Regions from separate parts of the Microbulbifer elongatus genome, predicted to be linked through region 3. Evidence: predicted binding sites of a transcription regulator. Region 3 holds the regulator's gene; each other region holds the start of a gene.
The links. The regulator LexA, encoded in region 3, represses DNA repair genes until DNA is damaged. The targets are predictions, from matches to a motif close to ACTGTNTNTANANACAGT.

Region 1 (6,803 bases), 920 kb from region 3:
CGGACGCGCATAAAAAAGAGACATCCATGAATGAAGCTGAAACGGCAGACATGCCTTCCGTCGCAGATTCTGTCCTGACCTATCCCCAGACTCGTAAAGATGAAGTGGTGGATACCTACTTCGGCACCGAGGTGGCAGACCCGTACCGCTGGCTGGAAGACGACCGCAGTGAGGAGACCGAAGCCTGGGTCAAGGCTCAGAACGAGGTGACCTTCGGCTACCTGGACCAGATTCCCTATCGCGATACGCTGAAGCAGCGCCTGGAAGCCCTGTGGAACTACGAAAAAGTGGGTTCTCCGTTTACCGAGGGTGACTACACCTATTTCTATCGCAATGACGGCCTGCAGAATCAATATGTGGTCTGGCGGAAAAAAGGTGATGGCGAAGCGGAAGTTTTCCTCGATCCGAATACCTTCAGCGAAGATGGAACCACTTCCCTGGCGACGCTGAAGTTTTCCAAAGACGGCTCCATCGCCGCGTACGCCGTTTCTGAAGGTGGCAGCGACTGGCGCAAGATCTACATCATTGATGCGGAGTCGAAGAAAGTGCTCGAGGAGCCGCTGGTGGATGTGAAGTTCTCCGGCATTTCCTGGAAAGGCAATGAGGGCTTCTACTATTCCAGCTACGACAAGCCGGAAGGTAGCGAGTTGTCGGCAAAAACCGATCAGCACAAGCTCTACTTCCACAAACTCGGGCAGCCTCAGGCGAAAGACACGCTGATTTTCGGTGGGAGTGACGAAGAGAAGCGCCGCTACGTATCCGGCTACGTGACCGAAGATGATCGGTTCCTGGTGATTTCCGGTGCGACCTCCACCTCCGGTAACGATCTGTTTATTCAGGATTTGTCCAAAGCCGATGCGCCGTTGGTGCCAGTGCTGGCCGACTTCGATTCCGATACCTATGTGCTGGATAATCAGGGCAGCAAACTGTTTCTGGTGACCAACCGCGACGCGCCAAACAAGAAAATCGTCACGGTCGATGCTGCCAATCCGGCCCCTGAGCACTGGCAGGACTTTATCCCGGAGACTGAAAATGTACTGACCGCCTCCACCGGCGGCGGCTACCTGTTTGCTGAATACATGGTGGATGCCCTGTCCAAGGTGTATCAGTACGATTACAACGGTAAACAGGTGCGAGAGATCGCCCTGCCGGGCCCCGGCAGCGCCTCATCCCTGAGTGGTAAGCATGAGGATGAGACCCTCTATTACTCATTTACCAACTACAAAACACCGTCCACCATTTTTGCGTTCGACGTGAAAAAGGGCGAATCCCGTGTGTACCGCGAGTCGGGCGCCCAGTTCAATCCAGCGGGCTACGAGTCCAAGCAGGTGTTCTACACCTCCAAAGACGGCACCAAAGTGCCGATGATGATCACTCACAAGAAAGGGCTGGAGCTCGACGGCAAGAACCCGACCATTCTGTACGGTTATGGGGGATTCAATGTGAGCCTGACCCCGTCGTTCAGTATCGCGAATGCGGTGTGGCTGGAACTGGGCGGTGTCTACGCAGTGCCCAACCTGCGCGGTGGTGGTGAGTACGGCAAGCGCTGGCACGACGCCGGTACCAAGCTGCAGAAGCAGAATGTGTTTGACGACTTTATCGCCGCTGGCGAATACCTGGTGGAGCAGGGCTACACTTCCAGTGACTATCTGGCGATTCGCGGCGGCTCCAATGGTGGTCTGCTGGTGGGCGCGGTCATGACCCAGCGCCCGGACCTGGTGAAAGTCGCGCTGCCGGCGGTCGGTGTGTTGGATATGCTCCGCTATCACACCTTCACCGCTGGCGCCGGCTGGGCCTACGACTACGGCACTGCCGAGCAGAGCGAGGAAATGTTCCAGTACCTGAAAGGCTACTCACCGGTACACAATGTGCAGGCGGATACTCGCTATCCTGCCACGCTGGTTACCACCGCCGATCACGATGACCGTGTTGTACCGGCGCACTCGTTCAAGTTTGCCGCAGAGCTGCAGAGCAAGCAGGCCGGACCCGCGCCCACGCTGATCCGCATTGAGACCAACGCGGGCCACGGCGCCGGCACACCAGTATCCAAGACCATCGAACAGTACGCGGATATTTTCGGATTTACCCTGTTCAATATGGGGGTCTCCGAGCTGCCGGAAAGCTGACCCTGCGATTTCTGTCATCGTTTCGGCATGAATCGGGGGCAAGATAGTGGCTTGACGGGCGGATATGACCAGTTGGTCTGCCGTCCCGTCGCGAGGTATCATTTGGAGCCAAACGACTTATGCCGAGATTTAACGCTGTGCCAAAGGCAACTGACCGGTCTTCCCCCCTGCAGATTGAGCTGAGCGCGCGCCCGGCCATTCTTCCCCTGTATCTCCGCGCGTTGACTGCCCGCAGAAAGAAGGCTTCGGCCAGCCGCGGTGAGGCGGTACTGGCCAGTGTGAGCCTGTGCCGGCAGCGGGTCGACCGCGAGCAGTTGCGGGCCTATCGCGACGTCTGCGGCTTTGCCGAAGGTGGCCACCTGCCGGCCACCTACCCATTTGTTCTGGCGATGCCGTTGCACCTGAAGCTGCTGGTATCTGAAGCCTTTACCTTCCCTATTCTCGGACTGGTACACCTGCGTAATCAGATCACCCAGCACCGCCCGATTGCGTCGGATGAGGCTCTGGATATTCACTGTGAGCTGCTGCCGGCGGTCGCGGTGAAGCGGGGTTACGAATTTGCACTGGCCACCCGGGTCAGTGTGGCGGGGGAGCTGGTGTGGGAATGCGAAAGTGTCATGCTCAGTCGCGCCCGGCACAGTGGTAAAGATCAGCCGTTACATTCGGGCCTGGCGGCATTGCCGCACGGAATCCAGAACATGCCCATTGAGAGTGGCGAGTCATGGACGATTCCGGAGGCGGCGGGGCGCAATTACGCGCGGGTATCGGGAGATTGGAACCCGATTCACCTGTTTGCATCGTCTGCCCGTCTGTTTGGCTTTTCCAGCGCCATCGTGCACGGTATGTGGACCAAGGCGGCGTGTCTCGCCGCTCTGGAAAAGCGCGCCGGTCTGCAGCAGCGTTTCCGATTGAGCGTGGAGTTCAAGCGCCCCGTACTGTTGCCGTCTTCGGTGCGTTTTGAGTGTGGAACCGGTAGCGGGGCTACGGGTTTCCGAGTGACGGACGACGGCGGCAAGTCTCTGTATCTGAGCGGTCTGCTGGAGCTCCTATAGCAATGTGCCGGTGGCACAACGCAGATGAAACAACGCAAGTGAATCGAAAGGGCCTATGACGGAAGACGGCAGCGAACAGCGACGGGTTTTGGCTGCGGAGCTCGGCGAAGAACTGACCCGGCTGGGCTGGAAAGTGACCACGGCAGAGTCCTGTACCGGTGGTGCCATCGCCGCGGCCATCACGGCCATTGCCGGTTCGTCCGTCTGGTTTGACGGTGCCGTCGTATCTTACGCCGATCGCATCAAGCGCAGTTTTCTCGGTGTTGATCAGCACGACCTGGATACGACCGGCGCGGTCAGTGAACCGGTGGTGCGGCAGATGGCGGTGGGGGTGCTCAATCGCCTGGATGCCAATCTGGCGGTGGCGGTCAGCGGAATAGCCGGTCCCGATGGTGGCAGTGACGACAAACCCGTGGGTACCGTGTGGATTGCCTGGGCCCATGTGGACGGTCAGGAGCCCCTTTCGGTGGAGGCTCGGCAGCTGCACTTTGACGGCAGCCGTGCCGAGATCCAGGCGCAGACCGTGGTCGAGGCCCTGAACGGGCTGCTGGCCGTCACCCGCAGTCATCCTGCCTGACCTGGTGCCCGGGGTTTGCCTCCGGGTAGCTGCGATCCGCGCTGAAGCCGCGAATACCCATCATTCCCGATTACTGGTTGCTTATACAGTAATTTTTCTCTAAGCTCCCTCCCATAGCAGTCAATACTCAGCAAATTTCAGGTACATATGGGAAAGGTCATGGACTCCAACAAAGACAAGGCTTTACAGGCGGCGTTATCTCAGATCGAGCGCCAGTTCGGCAAGGGCACCGTCATGCGTATGGGAGACAAGGAGCGGCAGCGCATTCCTGCGATCTCCACTGGCTCCCTGGGCCTTGACATGGCCCTGGGCATTGGTGGCCTGCCGCGCGGTCGTATCGTTGAGATCTATGGCCCGGAATCTTCCGGTAAAACCACGCTGACTCTGCAGGTGATTGCCGAGGCTCAGCGCAAGGGTGGTACCTGTGCGTTTGTGGATGCGGAGCACGCCCTGGACCCGATCTATGCCGAGAAGCTGGGTGTCAATGTAGACGAGCTGATCGTTTCCCAGCCGGATACCGGTGAACAGGCGCTGGAAGTGGCGGATATGCTGGTGCGCTCCGGTGCCGTCGACGTCCTGATCGTCGACTCTGTGGCCGCTTTGACTCCGCGCGCGGAAATCGAAGGCGAAATGGGTGACTCTCATGTTGGCCTGCAGGCTCGCCTGATGTCCCAGGCGCTGCGTAAGCTGACCGGTAATATCAAAAACACCAATACCCTGTGTGTGTTCATCAACCAGATCCGCATGAAGATTGGTGTGATGTTTGGCTCTCCGGAAACCACCACCGGCGGTAACGCACTCAAGTTCTACTCCTCCGTACGCCTCGACATTCGCCGCATCGGTTCCGTGAAGGAAGGCGACGAAGTGGTGGGTAACGAAACCCGGGTCAAGGTGGTGAAGAACAAGGTGGCGCCGCCGTTCAAGCAGACCGAGTTCCAGATCATGTACGGGCAGGGCATCAATCTCCTTGGCGAGATTGTCGATTACGGGGTGAAGATGGGCCTGATCGACAAGGCCGGTGCCTGGTACAGCTACAAGGGCGACAAGATTGGCCAGGGCAAGGCGAATGCGGTGAAGTTCCTCAAGGAAAATGAGGATATCCGCAACGAGATCGAATCCGCGCTGCGTGTCCAGCTCCTCGGCGATGTGGCTCCGGCCCCGGCCGAAGAAATGGAAGCTGCGGAAGACTGATCTTGTCTTTTTTTCGCCATCCCAATGGCGGCGGGAGTCATGCAGACCGCGATCTCCCGTCGCCAGATCTTCCTCGCTCTTCCTCCCTGGCCCGACCTGACATTCCGTCACGGGAAAAACCCACCGATTCGTTCCAGGCGCTGTTCAACCACGCGCTGGAGCTGCTGACACGCCGTGAGCACTCCTGTGAAGAGCTGCGGCAGAAGCTTGTCCCGAAACATCCGGATGCGGATTTTGACGGCGTACTGCAACGTCTGCAGACGCTGAACTATCAGTGTGACCGGCGCTTTGCAGAGTCCTTCTGCCGCTCCCGTGTGAATCGCGGGCAGGGGCCGCTGCGTATCCGGCAGGAATTGCAGGTCCGCGGTATTCGCGGCGTTCTGGCGCAGGAAGTAATGGACGCCCTGCAGGAGGATGTGGACTGGTTCGAACTTGCCCTGGAACAGCTCCGGCGCAAGTTCCGCGATCCAATCGACGACACCTTGCCCCGTGCGCAGCAGCTCAAGGAGCGTGCGCGGCGCCAGCGCTACCTCGCCTATCGCGGCTTTTTTGGCGATGCCATCCAATACGCCATTGACGCGGCGAATCGTCCGGTGGACTGTGCTCCCGTGTGAGAGGGGAGCAGGCCGAAGGTATATACTGGCTGTAATTCAGCCGAAGTCCACTGGGCCCAGTATCCTGTGGGGCTGTTGTTTATTCCGTAACAATAACCCCGGACCTGGCGCATCCTAATGATTCTCTCCATTGATCAGGGTACTACGGGTACCACCGCCTTTATTTTCGACGCCGATGGCAGGCTGCGTGGTCGCAGTTATTCCGAGTTTTCCCAGCATTACCCTGAGCCCGGTTGGGTGGAGCATGATGCCAGCGAGATCTGGCAGGTGACGCTGAAGGTGTGCGCCGCGGCGATTCAGCGGGCCGGTATTGAGGCATCTGCGTTGCGCGCCGTGGGTATTACCAACCAGCGGGAAACGACCGTTTTGTGGGATCGCAATACGGGGGAGCCGGTACATCCTGCCATTGTGTGGCAATGCCGCCGCTCCGCGGGGATCTGTCGCGAGTTGCGCCGGGCCGGCGCGGAACCGATGGTGCGGGCGAAAACCGGATTGTTGCTGGATGCCTATTTCTCCGCCAGCAAACTGCGCTGGATCTTTCGTGAGTCACCGGATTTACGCCGTCGCGCTGAGGCGGGGGAGCTGTGTTTCGGTACCATCGACAGCTGGTTGATCTGGTGTTTCACCGGAGGCCGTCAGCACCTCACTGACCACACCAATGCCAGTCGCACCATGCTGTACGACCTGGATCGGCGCCAGTGGGATAGCGAGTTACTGGCGCTGTTTGACTGTCCCGCTGCCATTCTGCCGGAAATACGTCCGTCTGCAGGAGACTTCGGTGCGACCGATCCGGACGCTTTCTTCGGTGCCCGGGTGCCTATCGCCGGTGTTGCCGGGGATCAGCAGGCCGCGCTTTATGGGCAGGGGTGCTTTCGGCCGGGTACCCTGAAGAATACCTATGGCACCGGCTGTTTTATGCTGGCCTGCGCCGGTGCGCGGCGTCCACTGGTCCCGGAAGGGATGTTGACCACCATTGCCTGCCGCGCGGATGGGCAGCCGCAATTCGCCATGGAAGGCTCGGTATTCAATGCCGGTGCCGCGGTGCAGTGGTTGCGCGATGACCTCGGAGTAATCCAGCGGGCAGCAGATTCCGAGCAGCTGGCTCAGTCTGTTCCCAGTACCCGTGGGGTTTATATGGTGCCCGCGTTCAGTGGTCTGGGGGCGCCGCATTGGGATACCGATGCCCGCGGCGCACTGTTTGGGCTCACCCGCGGTGCGGGTCGCGCGGAAATCGTACGAGCCA
Region 2 (6,803 bases), 2.0 Mb from region 3:
TGGCTGTCGACCTCGGCAAACTCGGTGCTGTCGATATTGTCGATATATTTCCACTCCGCCTCGACACCATCGCGGCGGAAGGTGAGCGCCATAAAACCCCGCTGGTGCAGGTTGCAGTACTGCAGATCATCCACCAGCACCGACATGCCCCGCGCCAGCTCTTTCGCGGACCGTTCATCCAGTTTCAGATAGGTTTCCATACCCGGCGAAGTCACGCTGGGGGTTCCGAACTCGAGGCCCACCATGCGGCCATCGTTGTCTTTCAGGTGGTTATACCAGGCGTTGTGCGTATCCCCCGCGACCACTACCAGATTCTTACCCTGCTCGCGCACCTGCTGGTACAGGGTTTCCCGCTCTACCGCATAGCCGTCCCAGGCATCGAGGTTGTAGGGCACCGCATTCTGTAAACGCTGTAGCTGCTGTTCGCTGAGCTGCTCACCGCGCAGGCTTGCGGCTTTCAGTCCAATCAGCTCCGCGGTCAGGTTTTTGTCTCCGCCACGGTAGAAGCTGGTCATCAGCTCCACCGGCAAATGCATACGGCCCATCAGTACCTGCTGGCCCAGTACCTGCCAGTGCCCATTGGACCGGGCCAGTGTCTTGCGCAGCCATTTGCGCTGTTCCTCCCCCAACAGGGTGCGGCTTGGACTCGCCACATCCAGACTGAATGCGCGGGTATCAAAATTCCCTTTCTCGTCCATGTAGTTGGCAAACTGCAATTGCTGATCGCGACCGATCACCCGGGTGTCCAGCATATGCAGATCCAGCAGATCACCAAACTGGAAGCTGCGGTAAATCTGGGGATTGGTCTCACCCATGGGTGGGCGGATGGGCAACCACTCGTAGTACGCCTGCACCGCGGCAGCGCGGCGGGAATAGAAATCCCCTTCATCGGCACTGTGGTTTTCGGCACCGTCTTTCCAGGTGTCGTTGGTCACCTCGTGGTCGTCCCACACCGCAATAAACGGCGCGGCGGCGTGCAGTGCCTGCAGGCCGGCATCGGTGCGATAGAGTGCGTAGCGTTTGCGGTAATCCGTCAGCGTCAGGATCTCGCCGCTGTTGTCTTGCGGCAGCGCGCGGCCGATCTTTGCGGCGTTCTGCGTGGCGTAGCCGCCATCGCCGTATTCGTAGATGTAATCACCAAGGTGCAGTACCGCATCCCAGTCATCCGCCTGGGCGGCCAGCTGATACACATTGAAATAGCCCGCGGGATAATTTGAGCAGGAGAAAATCGCCAGTTTTACCTGGTCGACACCGTGCTCCGGCAGAGTTTTGGTGCGACCGACCGGGCTCTGTTCACTAGCACCGCTAAAGCGATAGTAATAACGGGTATCCGGCTTTAGGCCGCGCACATCCACCTTGGCGGTATAGTCCCGGGCCAGGTTGGTTTCCACGGTGCCGGCACGCAGTACGCGGGTAAAGCCCGCGTCTTCCGCCAGCTCCCAGGTAATTTTTATCGGACCGGTGGGATTGGCATCCAGCGGTGTCGCCCGCGTCCATAAGATCACCGCGTCGTGCAGGGGATCACCACTGGCCACGCCGTAATCAAAGGAAATGTTGGACGGTAATTCCGGCCGGCTCATGGCCTGCAGTGGTGTGGATACGGCAACACTGCCGGTAGTGGCCAACGCAGCCTTGATAAAGCTGCGGCGCTTGAGATTAGTCACGATGACGGCTCCCTTGTGAAGAAATCTGGCCCGCCAGCCTAACGTGACTTTATGACAGAAAAGGAAAAGTACTGCGACAAATGCCCCGGGCGCTGCGGTCTACTCGTCAATATTCAACACAATCTTACCCACAGAGCGGCCACAGCGCAGCTGTTCGATGGCCGCATGGGCCTGAGTGAAAGAGAAGGCATGCCCGATATGGGGCGCCGGTAAACCGAGTGCCGCACACCCTTCCAGCAGCTCGTCAAACAATGCCTGCTCCTGCCACAACCAGATCAGATTGAAGGCCAGCACCGCGCGGTTGCTGCTGATCATATCCATCACATCGTAGCGGGGACGCCGCAAGTATCGCCAGGCGGCTTTGAGCCAGTTGGGCCTGTCACCGGGGGTGAACTCTGCGGCTCCAAATACGACAAGGCGACCGGTTGGCGAGAGCGCGGCAAAAGACTGCTTCTGAATCTCTCCGCCGATGCCGTCGAGCACGCAGTGCAACGGCCGCCCGTCGAGCCGCTGCTGCAACTGATGGGCGAAGTCTTGCCCGCGCACAATAATTTCATCGAAGCCCTGCTGAGCCAGAAATTGTCGCTTGCTTTCAGAGCTGACGGTGCCAATGGGGTTTGCTCCCATCTGTCTGGCCATGCGCATCGCCTGCAGACCGACACCGCCGGCGGCGCTCTGCACCAGTACCTGTCGCCCGGATTTGACCGCACCGAGATGTGTCAGTGCGTAGTAGGCGGTGAGGCTTTGCGCGGGAAACGCGGCGCCCTCGGCAAAGCGCCAGCGGTCGGGAAGTCGCCGGCAGTGTTGCGGCGGCACATCCACCACGGTGGCGTAGCCGCCAAAACGGGTACAGCCGTAAATACGATCGCCCACCCGCAAATCTGTATTCGCCGTTGCACCCACCTGCGTGACGACGCCGGCAAATTCCAGCCCCGGAATAAAGCTGCCCTTGGGCGTAGCCGAGTAAAGCCCGGTCAGGGCGAAAATATCCGCGAAGTTCAGCCCCACCGCGCGCACCGTGACCCGAATGTGCTCCCCGTGTAACGCATCCAGTGGCTCCTCCCGCAGGGTCAGGTTGCTGATGGCACCAGCCTTGTCGGTGCGCCATACCTTTCTTACTGCAGGACTTTTTGCAGATGCTGATGCAGGTGGTGATACCGGGATCTTGTGGTGGGCCTTTTCCATGGGCAGTCCTGTCTGTTGCGTCAGCGGGCAGCCTACCGGGCAATCCGACTATTCGCCAGCGGGCTATCCGTGACCGCTGTGACCGCAATGGCCAGCCAGTCGCACCCGGGTTTGTTCCGTCTCCGCCCATGCTGTATAACCATACAGCACCGAACCGCCCGAGTACCCGACTCCCCTATGGCCGACCCCGTTGAACTGGCACCGGATTATTACCTCAGCAACTTCCACTCACTGGTGGATTTTGTGGTGTCCCGTTATGGGAAGTTGCTGTCCCAAGAGGAACAGTGCTTTTACCAGACCTTTCGGCAGCTGCAGCCCGACAGTCAGCGGCTGTATGTACGACTGCTGTCGCGCAAGGGGGTACCTTCTTCCATTGGCGCCCTGTTCCGGCAACACAGACTGACGTACACCGAGATCGGCGATGTGCCCGCAGCGGTGGATGAACTGGCCAGCGCCCGCCTACTGACCCGCGATCCGGCGCTGCCGCTGGATGAGCTGTTGCCACTGTTCACCAAAAGCGAACTCCTGAACCACAGCCTGGAGCCGCTGCCGAAGGCCCTGAAGCGCCCCGCCCTGGAACAGGCCCTGCTGGAGCAGGACCACGCGACGATCCAGCAGCGGTTGATGAAAGAACCCTTACTGGCGGTTCAGGCGGAACAATGCTTCGCCACCTTCAAGCTGCTGTTTTTCGGCAACCTGAATCAGGATCTCACCGACTATGTCCTGCGCGACCTGGGATTGTTCCGCTACGAAACCTATCCACTGGAACGGGCACAGCTGCCGTTTCAGACACGCGTACAGATCGAGCAGCACCTGCGTTACTACCAGTGTCTGCGGGATGCGGAAGAGGCACTGGGGGCGGATGCCAATGCCATCACTACGCTGGCCACCCAGTTACCGGCGGGCATCGACGGCGACAACACCCTGCAGCGGCGCCTGGACCGGTTGCGCCTGACACTGGCGCGACAGCTGGAACGATTTGACGCTCTGGAAGATGCCGAGCAGCTGTACCGGCAGTGCCAGCGTCCACCGGCGCGGGAAAGACGCGCGCGCATTGCGGTGGCTCGCGGCGATACCGACACAGGCCTTTCCCTGTGCCGGGAAATACTCGCCAATCCCTACAACGAAGCAGAGCGAACCTTTGCCGAGAGTTTTGCCCATCGCACGGCGAAAAAGACCGACGCGGCCCATCAGTGGCCCGCGCCAAGGCGGCACAGTCCGCTCACCGAAACCATTGCACTGGCACAAACCGGCGCGCGGGTCGAACTGCTGGCCGCCGAGCACCTGGCGCAGGTGGCGCCGGAAAGTCAGTGTCACTATGTGGAAAATACCCTGTTCAACGGCGTGCTGGGTCTCGCCATCTGGGATATTGTGTTCGCGCCGATTCCCGGCGCCTTTTTCAATCCCTTCCAGGTGGCACCCAGCGATTTCCGCACCGCGGATTTTTACTCACAGCGAAGCGACGCCTTCGCCCGGCGACTCTCCGAGTTTGAGAGTGGCCAACTGGCCCATTGGGTATGGCGGCACTTTCACGCAAAGCGCGGTATCGCCAACCCGCTGGTGCACTGGGAGGCGCTGCCCGAGCCACTGATCCGACGCGCGCTGGAAAGAATTCCCACCGATCACTGGCTGGCGATTTTCCGCCGCCTGCTGGGCGATATTGCCCACCACCGCAGCGGCCTGCCGGATCTTATTCTGTTTCCCGGGTCCGGTGGCTACGAGCTGGTGGAAGTGAAAGGTCCCGGGGATCGCCTACAACAAAACCAGCAGCGCTGGCTGGCCTACTTTGCCAAACACCAGATTCCCCACCGGGTACTGCATGTGGAGTGGCAGCCTTGAGCGCGGAAAAAACAGCCTTGAACGAAGCGCTACCGGAAAAAATTCAGATTTCCGTGGGCGAGCTGGTGGATTTTGCCTGCCGCAGTGGCGACCTGGTATCCACCCTGTCCGGAGGACCCACCGCTCAGGAAGGCATTCGTGCACACCAGAAGCTGCAGAAAAAGCGCCCCGCGGGCAGTGAAGCGGAATATCCCCTGCAGGTGGAAATCGAACAGGACGGGCAATCGGTCGAACTCAACGGACGTGTGGATATTCTCCATCCACAAGCGGATCTCCACCGCCCGCCGCAACTGGATGAAATCAAAACCACCTATGTGCCGCCACAAAAACTGCCGGATTCAAACCGCGCCTTGCACTGGGCGCAATTGAAAATATACGGATTCTGTTACGGCCTGCAGCAGCAGTTTTCCGACGATACGCCAGTGGCGCTGCAGATGCTCTGGCACAACCTCAAGGAAAAGAAAACCTACCCGGAGCTGCAGGAATTTTCCTGGGGCGAGCTGGCAACATTTTCCCGCGGGGCGCTTACCCGGTATCTGCAATGGCATCGACGCTGGCAGGCGCATCGGCAAGCGGTATGCGCCTCGGCGAAGGCCCTGGAATTTCCATTCGGACGCTACCGTGACGGGCAACGCGCGCTGGCGGTAGCGGCCTACCGCTGTCTGCGCGATGGCGGTGAACTGGTGGCCGAGGCGCCCACCGGAATCGGCAAAACCATCAGCACCCTGTTTCCCGCGATAAAGGCGATGGGAGAAACGGGCCTCGATCAGCTGGTATATCTCACCGCAAAAAATTCCGGCCGCCAGGTGGTGCGGGAAACCGCAGGCCGACTGCATCAGCAGGGGCTGAAACTTTCCGTGCTGGAACTGCAGGCCCGCGACAAGACCTGTGCCTGTAGCCTCGGGCTTTGCAGCCGCGACGAGGATGGTATCTGTCCACGCACCAAAGGATTCTATGATCGCCTGCCGGAAGCCCGTCAGGCACTGCTCGCACAACCGCTACTCACTCCTGAGGTGATCGCACAGGAAGCGGACCGATTCCAGCTGTGTCCGTTTGAACTCTCGCTGCAGATGCTGCCCTGGGCAGATCTGGTGGTGTGCGATTTTAATTATGTATTCGACCCTCTGGTGCAGATGCACAACCTGCGCGACAACCGCCGCCGGCGTGCACTGCTGATCGACGAGGCACACAACCTCGGGGATCGCGCGCGCAGCATGTTCAGTGCACATCTGACACGCAGTGATAGCCGCCGCGCAGCGGCCGAGTGCAAAGGCTCGCACCCGAGCCTGCGCCGCGCGATACAGTCGCTGGTACGAGCGCTGGATAAATGGGTTATCGAGCAGCGGGAATCGCGAACGCGTCAAAGCCACCCGTCCGAGCCAGTGCCTGCAAAATCCGAACTGTGGATAAATCAGCTCGATGACCAGGTACCCGCTATCGTCAACACCGCGATACAGAAAGTGCTGACGGTGGCCAACCAGCTGTGGGAGGCCGCACAACCGCCGCCGGACGCCATCGCCGACTGGCTGAAAAACCTGTTCCGTTTTCAGGCGATCGAACAACTGGCGGGTGAAGAACACCGCTATATCACCCGCGCGCAGCGCTCCAGCAATCCCGAGAGCCACTGGCAGGAACAGGAGCTCGAAATACTGTGTCTGAACGCCGCGAAATATTTACAGCAGGCTTACCGACTTTTTTACAGCGTGATCGTATTTTCCGCCACCCTGCGCCCGGCGCACTTTGTGTACCGCCAGCTGGGACTGCCGGCGGATGCGCCCTACCTGCAGTTGCCATCGCCGTTTCAGCCGGAGCAGCTGGGGCTGCTGGTGTGTCCTTATGTGGATACCCGTTACCGCGCGCGCCAGGGCGCGACCAATACACTGGTGGATATGATCGGCCGCACCCTGCGCAGTCGCCCGGGTAACTACCTGGTATTTTTTCCGTCCTATCGTTTTCTACAAGAAGTCGCCACCGCCTTTAGCGAGCGCTTTCCGGAGGTTGCGCTGATACAGCAGGAAGCCGGCAGTTCGGAGCTGGATCACTTTCTCGCGCATTTTCAGCCCGGCCGGGAAACCCTGGGGTTTGCGATTATGGGCGGTATTTTTGGCGAGGGCA
Region 3 (6,803 bases):
CAGCCGCTGTTGATCTGCGTGGGCGCTCAGCGCCTGCATGGACGGGATACGGGTAAAAGAGTCCCGAAACCGCTGAACCCGCCCCCCTTCCTGGTCCACGGCCAGCAGAATTTCGGGCCGCACTGAGCGAATCTCTGCCACCAGTGCCTCCAGCTGTGGACGGCTGTCAAAGTTGCGCGCAAAAAAGATCAATCCGCCAACCTGAGGATGCTGCAACAACGCGCGATCTTCGTCGGTGAGGGCGTGCCCCTCCACATCGATCATTACCGGCCCAATCGGTTTAGACATCGGCACGAACTCCAAGATGAATTAATGGTTGTCGCCGGCACTTTCGCCGGGCATGGGCGCAGTCAGCATGGCCACCGCCGCCGGAGCCAACCGCGCCAGGGTCTCTTCCAGGCTGCTCTCGGCGCCAAAATCCTCACGAAGGATAGCTTCGATGGCGTCAAAGCTCGAAAGAGAAAACACCGTCGCACCGAGCATAAAGTAAAGGCGCCAGTAAAATGTCACCGGATCCACATGCGGCAGCGCGGCCGCCAGCTGGCCGGCAAAGCGCCGGTAGCTGTCGCCATAGCGGGATACGATAAAGCGGCGCAGATGCCCCTGAGACTGCGTATACGCCAGTCCCAGCAGACGCATAAAGCGCTTGGGGTCGCGCCCCTGGCTGGCGAGCCCCGCGAGGGCAACGCGATACAGACTCTGCAGGAGATCATCCAGCTGCAACGGCTCGCTCGCACCACCCCGCCGGGTAAGCTCGCGATTCAGAATATCCGTAAAAGGTGTAAGGAAACGTTCAAAAACCGCCTGAATCAATTCTTTTTTAGAACCAAAATGGTAATTGACCGCTGCCAGGTTCACCCCGGCGGTACTGGTTATGGTCCGCAGGGAGGTCTCCGTAAAACCCCGCTCTGCGAACAGGACTTCCGCGGCGTCCAGAATACGATGGACCGTGTCTGACTGACTCATGCCGATTTCACACCAATTCAAACCAACAATTAAAACGCTTGTTTCAACGGGAGACTAGCACAGTCCGCCGGCGATGAAACCTGCGCTACCCATCCCAGTCTTTACCGCGCGACGGCTTTTAGCCCTCGACGAAAGTACCAAGCCCACCTCCCCCACGTTAGAACGAGTGTACAAGCTCTGAAAGCGCCGGGATGGAACGGAAGGCGGAGATACCACGACAGTAAAAGAGGAGGAGCACGCCATGGCACGAATCGCTCCGGAAATTGGCAATTGGTTTGAAAACTTCGATACCGGTGATCTGTTTGAAGTGGTTGCCGTCGATCACCCGGCTCGCACCATTGAAATCCAGTACCTGGACGGCAGTCTGGACGAAATCGACTTCCAGAACTGGCCGGCAATGCCGGTCATCGGCGCTGCGGCTCCCGAAGACCCCAACGCCGGGTACGGCACTGTGGCGGATGAAATGCAGGATGACGAAGATGCCGGTTATCGCAGTCCGATTTTTTCCCCCGCACAGAGTGCGATCGACCGGCTCGAGGGGGAAAGCTTCCCCGGTACCGATGAGGGCTTCTGAGCCATTGCACTCAATCCTGATGACCCTGCGCCTGTCAGTACGGAGTGGACCGCGGCATTCGCCGCCACCAGTGCACAGGTCGCTTTGATTGCGCGCCCCTGAAATCTGTATATAATCACAGCAACTGTATAAAAATACAGACAACAGGAAGGCGCTCATGACAAACCTCACCGCACGCCAGGCTCAGGTACTGGAACTGATCAAATCCTATCTGGACGATACGGGCTACCCGCCCACCCGAGCCGAAATTGCCCAGGAGCTGGGTTTTCGCTCTCCCAATGCTGCGGAAGAGCACCTCAAGGCACTGGCCCGCAAAGGTGCAATTGAAATGGTCGCCGGCGCATCCCGCGGCATCCGTATCCCCGACTACAACAATGGCCTGCCGATCGTGGGCCGCGTTGCAGCGGGTAACCCGATTCTGGCGGAAGAGAATATCGAGGAATACTGTGAGATTCCCGCGGAGTTTTTTCATCCGCCGGCAGATTACCTGTTGCGGGTGCACGGCATGAGCATGAAGGACGCGGGTATTCTCGATGGGGATTTACTGGCGGTGCAGCGCACCGACAATATTCGCAATGGGCAGATTGTGGTCGCGCGTATCGAAGACGAAGTCACGGTAAAACGCTTCAAGCGCCGCGGGAACCAGGCGACGGTGCAGCTGCTGCCAGAGAATCAGGATTTTGATGTGATTGAAGTGGATATGCGGGATCGCAGCTTTGCGATTGAAGGTCTCGCGGTGGGTGTGATTCGCCAGAATCCGATCTGATGTTGGCGGTGTAAGCGGCGAGCCTTCAGGTTTTCCGGCCCCCGTTGCCGGATCAAGTACGGCACAGGCTATTCGCCGGGATGACGAATCGCCAAACATTCCGAACCTCGTATTTCGAACATAAAAAAACAGGGCTTCAGCCCTGTTTTTTTATGTATACGAATCAACCACAGAATGATCAGTGAATGGTGTGCTCGGTGAGGTCTACCTCTTCATCCTCGAACGGCTCTGGCTCCATCTCATTGATGTCCTGCACCGCTTCGATCCCAGCTTCCAGCATGGCGCGGGCTACGGCCACCTTGTGTTCCCGCAGGAAGTGCTGGCTCTCGTCCGAGAAATGAATACGCACCAGCGGTTCCCCTTTGTGACCAGCGCGTCGCAGCGCCACATCACCATTGGACAACTCAATGATTTCGTAAGTCTCGGTAGACATTCACTTCTCCAATAACCGCGTGATTTGGAGGCAGTGTAACACAGCGGCGCCTGATTAATCAGCGGGCAGCGGGTGATAGGTTTCCTTCCTGCCCCGGGGGATCACCACTCCTGGCTGTGGGCCCGCTGGCGCTGAATCAGCTCGGACAGCCCCTGATACCACTCCTGTACCCGCTCCCGGGTGAGCGGCTGATCCGAAGTGGCCACACTCCGGCCCAGATCATCAAGCTGACGCACCGGGATGACGGACTGAACACCGCTGGCAGGGCTGGATGTGGTGGCCGAGGAAACACTCAGGGCCCACAGTCGATGCCAGGCCCCGCAGAGACCGGCAAACCAGCTGTCGGGGTTTTCAGCAAGACTGACTAGCTCATTGGCCTCAGCACTGAACTTCCCGCGCTGGGCGACCAGGTGCGCCAGCGCATGGGCGGTTTCCGGTTCAGCACCGGTGGCAAAGCCCAGCTGCATCTGGTGCCCCTGCTCCGCCAGAAACCCCCGGTACCCACGCCACAGCTGCACTACCGCCGCTTCCAGCAGGGAGGCTTCCAGCAGTGGAGTATCCCCCGCTTGCGCGCTGGATTGCAGCAGCAGCTGGGCTTTGCGCAGTGCCGACGCGACGGTTCCGGTATAGGGATTACTCAAACTGCATTACCCACTAGTCTTTCTCCCAGATTTCCTGGATCCCGGCATGCGCCGGGATGATGGAGAGCGGCGTCCCGGCCAGTTACTTGGCCGGGGACTTTTTGGCGGCTGCCTTTTTCTTCGCCGGCGCTTTTTTGGCGACCGCTTTCTTGGCAGGCGCTTTCTTGGCAGCGGCTTTTTTCTTCGCCGGTGCTTTTTTCGCAGGAACGTCTATCTGCCATTTGCCATCGCGATAGAAGGCTTTCCAGCCAGTGGCCTTGCCGTCCTCTTCACTCTGAACGTACTGCTCCTGGGTTTTACGACTGAACCGCACAACCGTATCTCGGCCTTCGTTGTCTTCGGTAGGCGCCGAGAACAGGAAACTGTACTTGGGATCAATCTCATCCTTGTGGGGCAGCAGCTCCTTGACCAGGGGCGCGCGGGTTTCACGATTTTTCGGGAACTGACTGGCCGCAAGGAACAGCCCGGACGCACCGTCGCGCAGGATGTAGGTGTCTTCCACCTTTTCACAGGCGAGCTCCGGCATGGGCACCGGATCCATTTTCGGCGGTGCCGGCTGGCCGCTTTTCAGCAGCTTGCGGGTGTTTTTACAGGTCTCGCTGGTACAACCGAAGTACTTGCCAAACCGGCCAGACTTCAGCTGCATGTCGGCACCGCACTTGTCGCACTCGATGACCGGACCGTCGTAACCCTTGATCTTGAAGGTACCCTTCTCAACCTCGAAACCATTGCAATCGGGATTGTTGCCGCAAATATGCAGTTTGCGGTGTTCGTCCACCAGGTAGTTGTCCATGGCGGTGCCACACTTGGGGCAACGGCGCTTTTCACGCAGCTGACGGGTTTCCGCATCTTCGTCTTTCTCGGCATCCACGGCTTCTTCACCGGACACCAGATTCATGGTGTTGGTACAACGCTCCTTGGGTGGCAGCGCATAGCCGGAACATCCGAGGAATACGCCGGTGGAACCGGTGCGAATCTGCATGTGGCGACCGCACTTGCCGCACTCGATGTCTGTATCCGTCGGCGTATTGCGGCGCATGCCGCCCTCTTTGTCCTGGGCCACTTCCAGGCGCTTGCTGAAGTCGGAGTAGAACTCGTTCAGCAAGTCTTTCCAGCCCTTCCTGCCTTCTGCCACGGTATCCAGTGACTCTTCCAGGCTGGCGGTAAACCCGTAATCCATCAGGTTGGTAAAGCTTTCGCTCAACCGGTCGGTGACGATATCGCCCATTTTTTCCGCGTAGAAACGGCGATTTTCCAGGCGTACGTATCCGCGATCCTGAATGGTGGAGATGATCGAGGCATAGGTAGAAGGGCGGCCGATACCGCGCTTTTCCAGCTCTTTCACCAGCGCCGCTTCACTGAAGCGCGCCGGCGGTTTGGTAAAATGCTGCTTTGGATCCAGCTTTTTCAGGTTCAGTTTTTCACCGACCTTGATATCCGGCAGCACCAGATCTTCGTCTTTCTTGCTCTGCGCGGGTGCGACTTTCAGGAAGCCGTCGAAGCGGATTACGCGACCGCGGGTGCGCAGCTCGTAATCGCCAGCGGTGACCACCACCGAGGTGGAGGTAAACTGGGCCGGCGTCATCTGACAGGCCACAAACTGCTGCCAGATCAGGGTGTACAGACGCTCGGCGTCGCGCTCCATACCGGACAGCATGTTCGGTTTCACCCGTACGTCGGAAGGTCGAATCGCTTCGTGCGCTTCCTGCGCCCCCTCTTTGCTGCTGTAGCGGTTGGGGTTTTCCGGCAGGTACTTTTCGCCGTAATTCTCACCAATAAATTCGCGCACGGAAGACACCGCTTCGGCACTCAGGTTGGTGGAGTCGGTACGCATATAGGTGATGTAACCCGCTTCATAAAGTCGCTGGGCCATCATCATGGTTTTCTTCACGCTGAAGCTGAGGCGGTTGCTCGCGGCCTGCTGCAGGGTGGAGGTAATAAATGGTGCACTGGGCTTGGAGCTGGTGGGCTTGTCGTCCCGGGCGCTTACGGTGAAGTCGCTGGACTGCAGCGCCTTCAGCGCCGCCATGGCCTGCTCTTCATTGGTGGGCTTGAAGGCTTCACCGGCCTGCTTTTTCACTTCCAGACGCAGGGGATCGGACTTGGCGGTTTGCGTATCCGCAAACAGGGTCCAGTATTCTTCGGGGATAAACGCGCGAATCTCACGCTCGCGCTCCACCACCAGTTTCACCGCAACGGACTGCACGCGACCGGCAGACAGGCCGCGGGCAACTTTCTCCCACAACAACGGCGAAACCATGTAGCCCACAATGCGGTCGAGGAAACGGCGCGCCTGTTGCGCGTTCACCCGGTCGATATCCAGAGGGCCCGGATCTTCAAACGCCTCCTGAATGGCAGACTTGGTGATTTCGTTAAACACCACCCGCCGGTAACGCTGCTCATCCCCACCAATGGCTTCCCGCAGGTGCCAGGCAATGGCCTCCCCTTCGCGGTCCAAGTCCGTTGCGAGATAGACATGGTCGGCATTCGCGGCGAGCTTGCGCAGCTCATCGACCACTTTCTCTTTACCGGGGAGGATTTCGTAGTGGGCCTCCCAGTTGTGATCCGGGTCAATGCCCATGCGCTTGATCAGCTGCTCACGGCTTTTCTTGCGCTTGTAGATCTCTTTGGCTTCCGGCGACAGCTTGCGGGTTTCTGCCGCTCGGCGCGCACGCTCTTTGGGATCCACGGCCTGTTTCGCCGATGCACCGGTAGGAAGATCTCGGATATGACCAATACTGGACTTAACCACGAAGTCCTTTCCGAGATACTTGTTGATCGTTTTTGCCTTCGCCGGTGACTCGACGATGACCAGTGATTTACCCATAAGCTTTTGATTTTTAATAGAAAATTTACTGCTCACGCACTTTGCGCCAGCCTCCGTTTCGACGGTGCGCTGCGCGAATATATATGCTCCGCCCCCAGTGTGGTCAAGCAAATCGGCGAAATCAGAGTCAAATTGGTTACCAATTCCTGACTGCGGCCGGCGCCTGTGACCGATGATTCCGGGGTTGGTTCAACCGGTTAAAACAGTAGCCCAGATCTCCGGGGCGGCCAGTTTTCTTGAGCACCAGGCGTCGGCTAGGCCTCGCCAGGCTCGCTCCGGGACGGCTGACGTATTGCTTCTTCTATTACTGGCCGCTGCGCGGCCAGTGCCTCCTGAATCTTTCCCAAACCGTCGTCACCACTGCGCTCACGCCATTGCACGCCCAGGCCGCTGTCGTTGGCATAGACCGCAGTGACGTCCGCGGGCAATGCCCCGATCAGCTCTTTCAGCGCCGGCTGTGCCGCTTCGGGCGCCGGGCGCCCCTTACGCCAATCCCAGGGCCCCTGAAAGTGCATTTCATGGGACATGCGTTGCACCTCCAACCCCCAGCCGATATTCAGCCGGCGTGGGTTGCGCCACTGGGAAAAATAGGTCGC

Region 1: the regulator LexA is predicted to act here: its motif matches at 3,828-3,845, upstream of recA (recombinase RecA).
Region 2: the regulator LexA is predicted to act here: its motif matches at 2,980-2,997, upstream of LRR79_RS02515 (VRR-NUC domain-containing protein).

Annotation. Positions count from the first base shown of each region.
Region 1 covers NZ_CP088953.1:3,518,468-3,525,270, reverse strand. Annotated here, with positions in the region: gene LRR79_RS14605 (prolyl oligopeptidase family serine peptidase) at 1-2,126, shown strand, start outside; gene LRR79_RS14600 (MaoC family dehydratase) at 2,264-3,178, shown strand; gene LRR79_RS14595 (CinA family protein) at 3,234-3,755, shown strand; gene recA (recombinase RecA) at 3,915-4,946, shown strand; gene LRR79_RS14585 (regulatory protein RecX) at 4,949-5,560, shown strand; gene glpK (glycerol kinase GlpK) at 5,678-6,803, shown strand, end outside.
Region 2 covers NZ_CP088953.1:612,961-619,763, forward strand. Annotated here, with positions in the region: gene LRR79_RS02505 (alkaline phosphatase D family protein) at 1-1,664, opposite strand, end outside; gene LRR79_RS02510 (zinc-binding dehydrogenase) at 1,764-2,849, opposite strand; gene LRR79_RS02515 (VRR-NUC domain-containing protein) at 3,027-4,688, shown strand; gene LRR79_RS02520 (ATP-dependent DNA helicase) at 4,685-6,803, shown strand, end outside.
Region 3 covers NZ_CP088953.1:2,600,716-2,607,518, reverse strand. Annotated here, with positions in the region: gene nagZ (beta-N-acetylhexosaminidase) at 1-288, opposite strand, end outside; gene LRR79_RS10650 (TetR/AcrR family transcriptional regulator) at 310-966, opposite strand; gene LRR79_RS10645 (DUF6763 family protein) at 1,208-1,540, shown strand; gene lexA (transcriptional repressor LexA) at 1,698-2,306, shown strand; gene LRR79_RS10635 (hypothetical protein) at 2,485-2,739, opposite strand; gene LRR79_RS10630 (DUF6586 family protein) at 2,841-3,380, opposite strand; gene topA (type I DNA topoisomerase) at 3,463-6,207, opposite strand; gene LRR79_RS10620 (hypothetical protein) at 6,462-6,803, opposite strand, start outside.